DNA from 2 places in the Mesobacillus sp. LC4 genome. Region 1 is predicted to be linked to the other one. Evidence: riboswitches for the same ligand, from Rfam matches in the RefSeq annotation. Region 1 holds a riboswitch; the other holds the start of a gene.
What was found. Region 1 has a riboswitch for FMN ahead of ribD (bifunctional diaminohydroxyphosphoribosylaminopyrimidine deaminase/5-amino-6-(5-phosphoribosylamino)uracil reductase RibD). Riboswitches for the same ligand answer to the same signal wherever they lie in the genome.
Positions count from the first base shown of each region.

Region 1 (6,768 bases):
GCGCGAAGCTTGTTCATCAGTCCGATGCCTCTGCCTTCCTGGCGCATGTACAGAAGGACACCTCGACCTTCTTTATTAATCTGGCTCAATGCTGCATGGAGCTGCGGGCCGCAATCACAGCGGAAGGAACCGAATACATCACCAGTCAAACATTCGGAGTGGACTCTGACAAGAACCGGCTCATCTGGATCGATTTCTCCTTTTACAAGTGCAATATGTTCTTTATCATCTACTACGTTTGAATAACCAACGGCCTTGAAAATACCGAATTCGGTAGGAAGATTGATTTCAATCTCTCTTTTAACCAATTGGTCTTTTCGATTTCGGTATTGGATAAGATCTTTTATCGTAATCATTTTCAAATCGAACTGGTCGGCAATCTTGCGGAGTTCAGGTACTCGAGCCATCGTGCCATCCTCATTCATGATTTCGCAGATGACCCCGGCAGGCTTGGCACCGCTTAGCTTTGCCAGATCGACTGCGGCCTCTGTATGGCCGGCTCTCCTTAATACTCCGCCCTTCTTGGCAACAAGCGGAAAAATATGTCCAGGTCTTTTAAAATCAGCAGCCTTTGATTCTGGATCCAGCATACTTAACACAGTTGCCGAGCGTTCAAATGCGGAAATCCCGGTAGTTGAATATTTATGGTCAATGCTCACGGTAAAAGCTGTGCCATGAGGATCCGTATTCCGGGAAACCATCGGCATTAAGTCCAGCTTCTGAGCTAATTCCTCTTCTATCGGTACACAAATCAATCCCCTGCCATGCGTCGCCATGAAATTGATGACATCAGGTGTCGCCTTTTCTGCCAAAGCGATGAAATCTCCTTCATTCTCACGGTCTTCATCGTCACAAACAATGACTACATTTCCCTGCATGAGTTCATATATAGCCTCTTCAATTGGATCAAACATTTACATCACCCTCACATAAACCCGTTATCTTCTAAGAACTGGGCTGTAATATTGTTGCCTCGTTTTGGTTCTGACGGATACTGGTTGCTCAAAAAGTGCCCCACATACTTGCCAATCATGTCACATTCGATGTTGACGATATCTCCTGTATCCTTGAATCCTAGTACCGTATCTTTTAATGTGAGCGGTATAAGCGATAGAGTCAAACTGTCTTCTGATACTCCGAAAACAGTCAGGCTCGTCCCGTCTACTGCGACAGAGCCTTTCATGATGACATATTTCAGCAATTCAGGGTCCACTTGAATTTCATAGTAAACCGCGTTCTCTATTTGCTTTTTCCCTTTGATGGTGCCAACTCCATCCACATGGCCGGCGACAAAGTGTCCGCCGAACCGGCCGCCCGCTGCCATCGCTCTTTCCAGGTTCACCTTTGAACCCCTTTTAACACTTTTTAAACTGGATGCTTTGACCGTTTCCGGCATGACATCGACGGTAAACCTGTTTTCGGTAAAGGAGGTGACAGTCAGGCAGACTCCGTTTACGGCTATACTGTCTCCAAGGTGGACATCTGTCAGCACTTTTTTCGCTTCAATTGTCAGGACAAAAGACTCGCCGCTATGCTGAATATTGGCGACGGTCCCGATTTCTTCTATAATCCCCGTAAACATATATTCCTCCTTCTACTCCGGCTCAGCGATAATCCGTATATCCTGGCCAATTTGTTTTACTTCTATGATTCTTAAAGGAATTGTATCCTCAAGCCTGGCAATACCTTCGCCTCCGTATGCAGCTGGAGCATTTTTCCCGCCCAGCAGTTTTGGAGCGATATAAGTGACTACTTGCTGGAAGGCCTTCTCTTTTAAAAAACTGCCATGAACCTCGGCCCCGCCTTCTACATAGACAGAAGTGATGCTCCTCTCTCCCAGTTTCTTCAACATATCCACTATTCCAAATTTCGTCGTTTCCAGCTTGATGATTTCAATGCCCCGTTCTGAAAATTGCCTTACTCTTTCAGGCTCGACGTCTGCCCCAGTCACAATGATGGTATCAGCAGCCTGGTCATTGACAATTCTAGATTCCAAAGGTGTTCTGAGGGTGCTATCCAAAATCACGCGGATGGGGTTTTTCCCTCCGGAATCAAGTCTTGTCGTCAGGCTGGGATTATCTTTAATGACGGTGTTGACACCCACCAGAATGGCATCATGTGCGTGGCGGAAATGATGGACATCCTTTCTTGCTTCTTCCCCGGTGATCCATTTACTCTCCCCTTTCACCGTGGCGATTTTACCGTCCAGGCTGGTGGCGGATTTCAATGTTACATAGGGTAGGCCAGTGCTTATGTAATGAAAAAACACTTTATTCAACGCTTTTGCTTCTTCCTCCATTAGGCCAACTTCAACCTCAATGCCAGCGTCCCGCATCTTCTTGATTCCTGCTCCACCGACAAGAGGATTCGGATCAAACGAAGCGACAAACACTTTCTTGATGCCCGACTCAATGACCAGGTTCGAGCATGGCGGTGTCTTTCCAAAATGACTGCACGGCTCGAGGGTAACGTATAAAGTGGCACCATCAGCCTTTCCGTCTGCCATTTTTATCGCATGAACCTCAGCGTGCGGCTCTCCCGCCTTCAAATGGGCACCCATCCCAATGATCTGTCCGTCTTTTACAAGAACGGCGCCAACTCGCGGGTTCGGGGAAGTTTGGCCCTCTGTCGCCCTCGCAAGATTGACGGCTAATGCCATATAGTCCTGATCGTTCACCTAGCTTCCTCCTTCCTTTTTAAAAATAATTCACGAAAATAAAAGGACCCCGAAACAAAATTGCTTCGGGGTCCTAAAAAAGGTTATGCCAAAATAGAGGGTTAAAAAAGGGCATACTGGTCCCATTCTCTTAATCCTCGTTTTTTTCCTTCTCCCATCCAGACTTTAACTGTCGGCCCTGGAGTTTCACCAGATCCACCGTTTAACAAATGTTAACCGGGTCACGGACTAAGAAGCATCGCTTCATCACCGCCGGTTGGGAATTTCACCCGACCCCGAAGGAATATATAAGTTAGTGTCATTATACAGAACATTATGTTTAATGAAAAACAAAACAGCTTTTTATTTTTTCATCAGCTTCTCAATCGTAGTCAATAGTTCATCCACTACTTCATTGTCGCCTTCCTGGATTCGTTCAACAATGCAGGATTTCATATGGCCTTCGAGGAGGAGTTTCGCCACGCTGTTCAAAGCTGCCTGCGTCGCGGAAATTTGCGTGATCACATCATCGCAGTATGTATCTCTCTCTATCAGGCCTTTGATGCCGCGAATTTGTCCTTCTATCCGATTCAATCTCGTCACGAGATTCTTTTTCGTTTTTTCAGAGTGATGGCTCTTTCTTTCTGACGAGCAACAGCTGTCGCCACATTCAGATCCGTTCACTTCGGGCTCTAATACGTCCATCTAAAAACCCCCTTTTATCTTATAAACTTATTTTATCATACCCCCTGATAGTACCTAACATAAAACCTATTTATTCTCGAAAAAACAAAAATACACCCCGCGGGCCAGGGTGTAGGAAGTGACATTTTAAATATTTTCTCTCCTTGATTGTGAAATCAATAGGAGCTCTCTCGAAATCCCTGCCGCAAACAGGCTTCCTGCAAGAAGCGCCAATGTTCCGTACAGAGGGTCGTTTACCTTCGAAAAAATCAGTTGGGCATAGAAGTAAAATCCTGCTCCGATGGCTAGAATGAGTAAGGTATTCCAAAAATATCGGTACATTTTTTTCCCTCCTGAACCTTATATTATTTAAAACATTATCATAGACTCTATTAATTGGTAATTGGGAAATTTCCTGTCGAATACAGTTGATAAATGAAAGGAATGAACAAGAAATTGAAACAAAAAACTACAATAATTACACTGTTCCCGCTTGTTCTCATCTTAGCCATCATTCCATTTTTTCATACAGAGGAACCACCTGCCAAAGCTGTCGAGCCTGCTGGGGAGCTCTCAGCAGAAATAAGGGAACTGTTAGAAGATGAGCCCATTCTTGATGGAGCGTTGGCGGGGATCAGCATCCGGTCTGCAAATGATGGAAAGCTCTTGTATGAGCATAATGCAGACACTCGAATGCAGCCTGCTTCCGTGCTGAAAATGTTCACGGCTGCTGCGGCGCTTTCCGTTTTAGGAGAAGATTATCGGTTTACAACAGAGGTTTTGTCCGATGGAACTCTTGATGGCGGAACGCTTGAGGGAAACCTTTATCTAAAAGGTATGGGTGACCCGACCATGCTCCCTGCCGACTTTGATGCAATGGCAAAAGAACTCAAGGATAGGGGAATCAAGGAGGTTACTGGTGATATAGTAGCTGATGACAGCTGGTTTGATGATATCCGTTATTCAGAAGATCTGACCTGGAATGACGAGCATCAATATTATGGCGCACAGGTTTCCGCCCTTACCGCTTCGCCCAACCAGGATTTTGATGCAGGAACTGTCATTGTCAATATTTTACCAGGCAAAAAAGGAAAAGAAGCGGTGATTTCGCTTGAACCCGAGACGGATTATGTCACAATCATAAATGAATCAGTGACAGTGAATCCGGAAGGAAAACAGGATATCCATATTGAACGTGAACATGGCACGAACATAATCAGGATAACAGGATCCATTCCTGCTGATTCAAACAAGTTGCGGGAATGGATCGCTGTCTGGGAGCCTTCCTTGTATGCAGGAAGTATTTTTAAAAAGTCACTAGAAGAACAAGGGATAAAAGTAGTTGGGAAAATTAGAACGGGGTATGCCACCGAAACCATGGCAAGGATGATTTCTCATAAATCGATGCCGCTTACGGAACTGCTGTTACCCTTTATGAAACTAAGCAATAACGGCCATGCGGAAGTGCTGGTTAAGGAAATGGGCAAGGTCGTTCATGGTGAAGGCAGCTGGGAAAAAGGGATTGAAGTTATGGACGCTGTCCTTAGCGATATGGGCATTGACACCAGCCGGCTTGTATTGCGGGACGGATCTGGAATCTCTCACGCAAACCTTATACCAGCGAATGAAGTTAGTAAACTGCTATATCTAGTACAAAAAGAGGAATGGTTTCCAGCATTCCATCGTGCCCTTCCAGTAGCCGGATCGAAAGACAGGATGGTGGGCGGAACGATGCGAAACAGGCTGAAAGAAGAGCAACTGAAAGATCGTGTGGCCGCTAAAACAGGCACACTGACAGGCGTAAGCACCCTGGCAGGCTACGTAAAAACAAGCAACGAGGAAACGCTTATTTTTTCCATTATGCTGAATAACCTGCTGGACGACCGAGAAAGCAGGAAGGTAGAGGATGATATTGTTAGGATACTTGCAAGATAACAATTAGAAAAATTACGGTAAGCTCACTGTTTGCATATGGAACGGAACCCAATTAGGTGCCGTACCCTTATGTTGCCGGTTTGGACTTCATGAGGATACGATTGGGCTTGTATCGTTCCCTTATGTTGCCGGTTTGGACTTCATAAGGGTACGATTGGGCTTGTATCGTTCCCTTATGTTGCCGGTTTGGACTTCATAAGGGTACGATTGGGCTTGTATCGTTCCCTTATGTTGCCGGTTTGGACTTCATAAGGGTACGATTAGGCTTGTATCGTTCCCTTATGTAACAGGATTGGACTTCATAAGGGTACGATTGGACTTGTACCGTACCCTTATGTTGCCGGTTTGGACTTCATAAGGGTACTATTGGTTGTATCGGGTCCTATTAGCGATACTCCTTTATTCACCTTTAGTTATATAGTGAGTGGCACGGCCAGAGCCGATCAATGTAAAGTTTTCTAGAAGAGTGTTTCTAATGGGCTTTTTCGTTTTGATAGAACTGCACCATTCATGGACCTTATTGACTGTTAACGCTTCTCCCGGAAAAAGCAACTGGAGCTCTCTAACACTTCTCAATACGGCTAATTGGATGTTTTCCCGTTTCCCGCAACTAGTGCATATTAATGTTTTTCTGGTAACGATAGTGTTCACAGTATGACAATGGGAACATGCTATCCCCTTCTTCAAACTTTCGTAACTATATTCAGGGAGCCTTTTATACGGTGAATCCACGGTGTGCAGGGAAAGCAGCCGCTCTGCTAGGTTATTGTGGGTATTCTTTATTGGGGCAGTTTGTTTTTGCAAGTTTTTCTGTAGTCTTGGAATCTGGTTCGGAAAGACAATTGGTAAATTACGTGGGGCTTGATAGAGGTAAAAGTTTGGGTTCACGAAGACTAAAGTTGATTCGATATTCATATTGAAGCCAAGGTCCCGTACCAACCTTCGAAGCAGAGATTCTGCTCTTTCCATCTGTTGCAGAGGATTCTTGATTTCTGTTCCACTATTGGTATACCACCGGTCACCTTCAATAAAATAATCACCTTCGAAATACTTCACTTCGAACAAATGAATGATTTTGGAGATGAATAGGGAATCGATTTGAAATTTCGTATTACCATATTCAAGGAGCAGGTCATTAATAACTAGGAAACCATTTGCAACCTCCTCCATCCAGCGATCAAAGATCACTTCTCCTTCAAATCCTTTTTCAAGGTATACATAGTTACTGTATTCTTTCGTAGACAGGTTCATTCGAGCATTCAGCATTCGCAGAATTTGCAGTTCCAGAGATTCAACACGCGATTTTACTATCAAAAAACATTCCTCCATTCAATATGTATTGCAATTAAATAGTATGTTTTTTTCGAATACTTAACAAGCTTTTTATTTACCCTTGTTGGTATATCAGAATACAAAACATCCCCAATTGAGAAAAAGCCGTGCAGATTGAGAATCCGCACGGCTTTTCAGGTTCATTTTCAAATGATAAACTA
Region 1 covers NZ_JBGCUB010000009.1:61,199-67,966, forward strand. The annotation lists gene AB5I83_RS20855 (bifunctional 3,4-dihydroxy-2-butanone-4-phosphate synthase/GTP cyclohydrolase II) at 1-914, opposite strand, end outside; gene ribE (riboflavin synthase) at 926-1,582, opposite strand; gene ribD (bifunctional diaminohydroxyphosphoribosylaminopyrimidine deaminase/5-amino-6-(5-phosphoribosylamino)uracil reductase RibD) at 1,595-2,677, opposite strand; FMN riboswitch at 2,820-2,964, opposite strand; gene AB5I83_RS20870 (metal-sensitive transcriptional regulator) at 3,020-3,361, opposite strand; gene AB5I83_RS20875 (hypothetical protein) at 3,488-3,682, opposite strand; gene dacB (D-alanyl-D-alanine carboxypeptidase/D-alanyl-D-alanine endopeptidase) at 3,785-5,275, shown strand; gene AB5I83_RS20885 (nuclease-related domain-containing protein) at 5,675-6,589, opposite strand.

Region 2 (6,768 bases), on a different contig from region 1:
GAACAATTTGACATCTGACACCATACAGCCACAGCAAATCTTAATTACTGAATAATCTCCCCTTGTACCATGCTGATTTATGAAAGTATAATAGGTAAAAGAGTGCAAAGGGGATGGATACTATGCTGACGGATTACCACAACCATCTTGAGAGAGGCACATTGACACTGGACTACATGAAGAAGTTCACTGATACAGCTCGTAACAAAGGGATCCAGCATTTCGGGATTTCTGAGCATGCTTATCATTTCTATCAGACTGCGGATATTTTACGCAATAGCTGGGTGGATGAACGCAGATTTTATGATATGGCTGATTACGTTCACCTTTTTGAGGAAGCCTGGAAAAATGAAATCGACGTAAAAATGTCAATCGAAATGGACTACACTCCTGGCAAGCATAAGGAGATGGAACAGTTCATTCAAAGCTATGATTTTGATTATGTTATTGGGTCGATCCATTGGATTGGTGATTTTGGAATCGACCTTGCGGAGTATCGCAAGGAATGGGACAGAAGAGATGTTTACGAAGTCTATAGAAGTTATTTTGATCAGGTAGTAACGTTGGCTCAATCCAATTTGTTTGATATCATCGGTCATATTGACCTTGTGAAAATTTTTAAGTATGTACCTGAAGATGAGAGCTTCCTCATGGAACAGTATGACCGCGCGACCTCAGCGTTGGCACAATCCAAGACCTGTGTGGAAATCAGCACGGCGGGATTAAGAAAGCCTACCCAGACTCTGTATCCGGATAAAAGGCTATTGCAGATGTGTTTTGATAAGAAAATACCGATCGTCTTGTCTTCAGATGCCCATGTACCAGAGCATGTCGGTGCTGATTTCGATCAGGCTCTTGAACTTGCAAGGGAAGTTGGCTATAAGGAAATCATGACGTTTTCCAAAGGTGAGCGAAAATCCTATCCTTTGGGATAAGATAGGGAATATCCTTGTGATGCAGGAAACGCATCACAAAAAAATACAGGCCCCAATAAGTGGAGGCCTGTTTGCCGTGTTTATAGAACGATACTATTGATTGTGACAATGTCCTGCAAGGATTCAAGCTTGCCGATCATATCTGTTGAAAGGGGCTTATCAAACGAGAGAACCATGATGGCTTCGCCGCCGGCCTCTTTTCTGCCAACCTGCATGGTCGCGATGTTCACGCCATGGTCACCCAGCACCTTTCCAACATGCCCGATTACACCAGGTCGGTCCATATGCTGGATATACAAAAGGTTTCCTGACGGATGGAAATCGATATTAAAGCCGTCGAGATTGACAATCCTTGGCCCGTAATGGTCAATGTAAGTTCCTCTCACTGTAAAAGATTCGTCATCCCCTCGTGCGGTAACTGTTATCGTATTTGCGTAACCATAGGAGTTTCCGGTCACTTTTTCACCGACCATAATTCCTCGTTCTTTTGCAATGTGGATGGCGTTCACTTCGTTGACTTTCATATCAATGCGGTTTTCAAAGAATCCTGCAAGCAGGGCCTTTGTTAAAAAAGATGTTTCGAGTTCCGCCGCAGTTCCTGAATACGTGGCTGTAAGCTCATTGATTCCTTTGTTATGGCATTCAGAAACAATCTTCCCCATTTCTTTGGCTAGCTGGTGATAAGGCTGGATTTTTTCATATATTTCTTTAGACATAGCCGGAAGATTGATCGAGTTGGCAACAGGGTTATTTTTAAAAAATGTTCTGATTTCGCTTGCGACCTGGGTGGCCACATTCAGCTGTGCTTCTTTTGTTGAGGCTCCTAGGTGTGGGGTGGCAATAACTGAATCAAACTTAAGTAAAGGGTGGTTCTCTGGGGGTTCAACTTCAAATACATCCAGTGCAGCACCGGCAACATGACCGTTTTCAATGTAATGGGCGAGTGCCATCTCGTCAATTATTCCTCCTCTTGCACAATTCAGGAGATAGACACCTTTCTTTGTTTGGCTCAAAGTCTTTTCGTTAAGAAGTCCTTTCGTTTCCTTCGTTAAAGGTGTGTGAACCGAAATGATATCTGTTTCGGCAAGGACCTCATCGAAAGACGATAATTGAACGCCCAAAACTGCTGCGCGCTCCTTTGTCAGGAACGGGTCAAATACCTTTACCGACATCCCGAAAGCCTTGGCTCTTTTTGCAAGCTCGGAACCAATCCTTCCCAAACCGATAATTCCTAATATTTTTCCGTACAGTTCATTCCCAATAAACTTATTTCTCTTCCATTCGCCATTTTTTACAGTAGCGTGTGCCTGCGGAATGTTTCTCATTAATGCTGACATCATCGCAAAAGTATGTTCTGCGGTAGAAATGGTGTTTCCATCCGGAGCATTGACGACGACAATTCCTCTTTTTGTCGCCTCGGCGATATCGATATTATCTACCCCCACACCTGCACGGCCGACGATTTTTAGTGAAGGCATCAGATCGAGCAGTTCCTGGGTGACTTTTGTTGCGCTTCTGACAAGAAGGGCGTCAACCTTTTGTAAATCGATAATTCCTGAATCTACACCCCCGATATGTACCTGGATCCCATCCTGTTCTAATAAGGGCCGTAAACCTTCTTCCTTAATTGAATCTGCCGCTAGAACGTGAAACATCCTTTACCCACTCCTTTTAGTAAAACAAAGTGTTAATTTTCTGATTATTTTACAAAACGAATATTCTTTTGTCAAACTGCGGGATTGTTCATAAATACAATGCAAGCGCTCTCAAAAATAACTAATTTATTATAAATATATTCTGTTATTCCGAATTTAGCAGAAGTTAATTATAAATAATGTGGGCAATCAAGGGCAGGTTGGCTTCTTTACAGAACGGTCAAAAAATCTTCACAAGCATACACCTTCACAAATGATTTTTTTTTCAGTATAATAAACCTGTTAAATAAATATGGTCTATCTTCGGGGCAGGGTGAAATTCCCGATCGGCGGTAATGAGATCAATTCTCTAAGCCCGCGAGCCTGCAAGGGCAGGATTTGGTGCGATTCCAAAGCCGACAGTATAGTCTGGATGGGAGAAGATGGAGGTTCTGCAGACGGTCAAAAAATGCAGGTTTTGATCGTTTATTAAGCATGCCTTTCACAAGTCTCCCTCAAGTTCAGAAAACTTGGGGGTTTTATTTGTTATGGGTATGTGATTGCCGAATCTTTCTTCTTTATGTGAGATGGATCTCTATAAGGAGAGAGTAAAAATGAAAAAATTTAGTGTCAAAGCAATGGTTTCGATTGGAATGCTTAGCAGTATCTCTTATGTATTGATGCTGTTGAATTTTCCGCTGCCGCCATTTCCAAAATTCTTAATGGTCGACTTCAGCGATCTTCCTGCATTGATAGCTGCGTTGATTTTTGGTCCGGCAGCCGGTATTTTAGTAGAATTCTTGAAGAATACGCTTGATTATTTTATGACGGGCAGTGATACGGGTGTTCCCGTAGGCCATGTTGCCAACTTTGTAGCAGGGGTTTTATTCATCCTGCCAACCTACTATATTTATCAGCGTATGAAATCAAATAAAGGAATGACGTTTGCTCTCGTGGCTGGGACAACAAGTATGGCCATCCTGATGAGTGTGCTTAACTACTACGTGTTCCTTCCTGCCTACACATTGTTCTTGAATATGCCAGCCATGTCTGGCCCAGAAGCCAAGGCGATGATCGTTGCAGGGATTTTACCATTTAACTTTTTAAAAGGCATATTGATGTCTGTCATTTTCATGCTGATGTTCACAAGAATGAAAACATGGATCGAGAGACAGCAAACATTTAAAAATGCATAAACTTAAATAGATTGATAATCAAAAAGCAACGGCCTGCACCGTTGCTTTTTGATTTATAATAGGACTGAATAAAGATCGCTTTAGCACTTGTAATTACCCAATTGCGGTCTTTGGGAAAGCAATAAGGAGTATAAAAAACAAAAAATTCCCGCTTGTAAGCGGGAATTATGTATTTACTTATTCGAACTTAGTAGCATCTCCGTTGAAAGGCTCATCAGCAACTTTGATTGAGTCTGTTGGGCAGCCTTCGAATGCATCCATCATATCGTCAATTAATACATCAGGAATCTCAACGATCCCTTCGTTTTCATCAAGTGTTACGAATGCAATGCCTTCATCGTCGTAGTCGTAGATATCTGGAGCAGCTGCACCGCAAGCTCCGCATGCAATACAAGTTTCTTTGTCAACAATTGTGTACTTAGCCATGATATAATTCCTCCCAAGTGTTTAACAATAATATGCTGTTTCCACCGAATTAGTGAAAACGTATTCCTCATACCTATTGTAAAACTGTATCGCAAACATTTCAATAAAAAAAGTATTGAGAATGCTTATCACACAAGGCATTGAGTGATTTTTTCGTTGAAAATAAAACATTTTACAAGATATTTTCATGTTAAAATAAGGGTATATTATTTTTCTGCTATAGTGGGCAACGAATATTATGTTGCCCTTTGCTTAATTTTTCATTCAAGGGTGATTTTATGGGGATAACCTATTTGGAAACAGTTGTTTTGTCTATTTTGAATAAAATCAATGGCGAAAGAACTATATATTCATTATTTCACCTTCTTCAGGGCAAACGTTCCTCGCAGACGATTCAAGATGCTCATTTGTATAAAATCACCCCATATTTTCATACATATCCAACAGTTACCCGTACTGCACTCGAAAAAATGATTGATAGGCTGCAGCAAAGGGGGCTGGTGGAGGAAATTGCAGAAACAAAGGTCATTTTAACTGAAAAGGGAAAGCGTGAGCTGGAACAAAAATTAGGTGATTATAACCTTCCAGAACATTTGAATGGCTGGAAATACCACCAGGTAACGGATAGTTTTTGGGAAAGATTGACGCTGCTGATTCAGGTGAGTTCAAACCTGATTCATCATGAACGATCCTTTATCCCGGTAAGGAATAAGCGAGAAACCCATATTTGGGTTAAACAATACATTAGACAGCAAAATGAAGATCGCTTCAAGCTTGCAGAAAGGCTTTATGGAGAGCTTATATCTGCTCTTGATAATGAAAAGGCGAGGCCGGAATTAGTTGTTTTAAGGCTGACAGGTTTCAAAAAAATTGGATTGACGACCATGCAGGCTTCTGAAGAGACTGGCCTGGAACCGGCACACTATCATTTCGAATTCTTGAATTGCCTGCATGCATTGTTTGATAAGGTGGTAGGAAACGAACATACCTATCCGTTATTAAGTGGAATGATCAAGAAAGCGGAACGAAGCGTGCCTTTGACGATATCTACTGACAAGACGTATAGATTGATGCAAAGGGGTTACACCTTGGAAGAGGTTGCAGCTGTCCGGAACCTTAAACAAAGCACGATAGAAGACCATGTTGTGGAAATAGCCCTCTCGATCAAGGAATTCAATATAGACGACTATGTTCTTAAAGAGAAAAGAGAAAGAATCCTTCAGGCAGCTTACCAGAATAGTGCAAAAAAATTAAAGAAAATCAAGGAACAAGTAGCGGATGCTTCCTATTTTGAAATCAGGCTTGTTCTGGCTAAATTTGGTGATAAGGAATGGAGTTAAAACAATATTTAAAAAGGTATTTTGGCTTTGATGAATTTCGTTCAGGGCAGGAAGAAACGATACAATCCGTTTTAGAAAATAAGCATACCATTTCCATGCTGCCAACTGGAACAGGAAAGTCCCTGTGCTACCAGTTACCGGGTTATCTTTTGGACGGGCCTGTTTTGGTTGTTTCTCCGCTGCTGTCACTCATGCAAGATCAGGTTGACCAAATGATGGCAATGGGTGAAAAGCGAGTGATTGCCTTGAATTCCTTTTTGTCACCGCAGCAGAAAGCTAAAGCATTGGAAGAACTCGAATGGTATCGGTTTATCTTCATTTCTCCAGAAATGCTGGGGATTGATTCAGTATTGAACCGGATTGAAAAATTGTCTGTCTCACTGTTTGTTGTAGATGAGGCCCACTGTATTTCTCAATGGGGATATGACTTTAGACCGGATTACCTCAAACTGGGAGAGTTCAGGGACAAGCTGGGCTGCCCTTTGACTCTTGCGCTGACAGCAACGGCTTCAGAGGAAGTCCGAATAGATATTGCCGAAAAGCTTCATTTAGGTGATTGGAATGAAGTGGTCTATTCGGTCGACCGTCCTGCTATATCACTTGGTGTGGAATTCGCATCTACCTTCCAGGATAAGCTGGACCGGACAGTGGAGCTGGTGAGATATTTGAAAGGTCCAGGAATCATATACTTTTCCAGCAAGAAAGTGGCTGAACAAACCGCCTCGTATATGAGGGGAAACGGAATCATGAGGGCCATGGCTTACCATGGTGGCCTGGACCCGGAAAGCAGGATCCTTATCCAGCAGCAATTTATCAATGGTCAACTGGATGTAGTTTGTGCCACAAGCGCTTTTGGGATGGGGATTAATAAAGAAAATGTCCGATATGTAATTCATTTCCACATGCCTATGCAAATTGAATCCTATCTCCAGGAAATAGGAAGGGCAGCAAGGGATGGCCGCGATTCGACCGCTGTCCTGATTTACACTCCGGGTGACGAACAGCTGGCATACCAGCTCGCAGAAGGGGAGCTGCCTGATCAATACCAGATTGATAGGCTGTTTGTCTTTTTAATCGAAAACCAGATACATTATCATGATCTTGCCGGGCGTGCTGAAGAACTGTCAATGATTTGCGGCTTCACCGAGATACAATGGAGAATTGTCGAAGATTATCTGTCTAATATTGAAAGTATAGATTATAACAGGGATAAAGTAAGCCTGGTCCAATTAATCGA
Region 2 covers NZ_JBGCUB010000001.1:456,675-463,442, forward strand. The annotation lists gene AB5I83_RS02305 (peptidoglycan DD-metalloendopeptidase family protein) at 1-55, shown strand, start outside; gene AB5I83_RS02310 (histidinol-phosphatase) at 123-935, shown strand; gene serA (phosphoglycerate dehydrogenase) at 1,016-2,590, opposite strand; FMN riboswitch at 2,886-3,018, shown strand; gene AB5I83_RS02320 (ECF transporter S component) at 3,184-3,765, shown strand; gene AB5I83_RS02325 (ferredoxin) at 3,943-4,191, opposite strand; gene AB5I83_RS02330 (helix-turn-helix domain-containing protein) at 4,485-5,531, shown strand; gene AB5I83_RS02335 (RecQ family ATP-dependent DNA helicase) at 5,522-6,768, shown strand, end outside.
Region 2: it holds a riboswitch for FMN, as region 1 does, so the genes downstream of both, AB5I83_RS02320 (ECF transporter S component) here and ribD (bifunctional diaminohydroxyphosphoribosylaminopyrimidine deaminase/5-amino-6-(5-phosphoribosylamino)uracil reductase RibD) in region 1, are expected to answer to the same signal.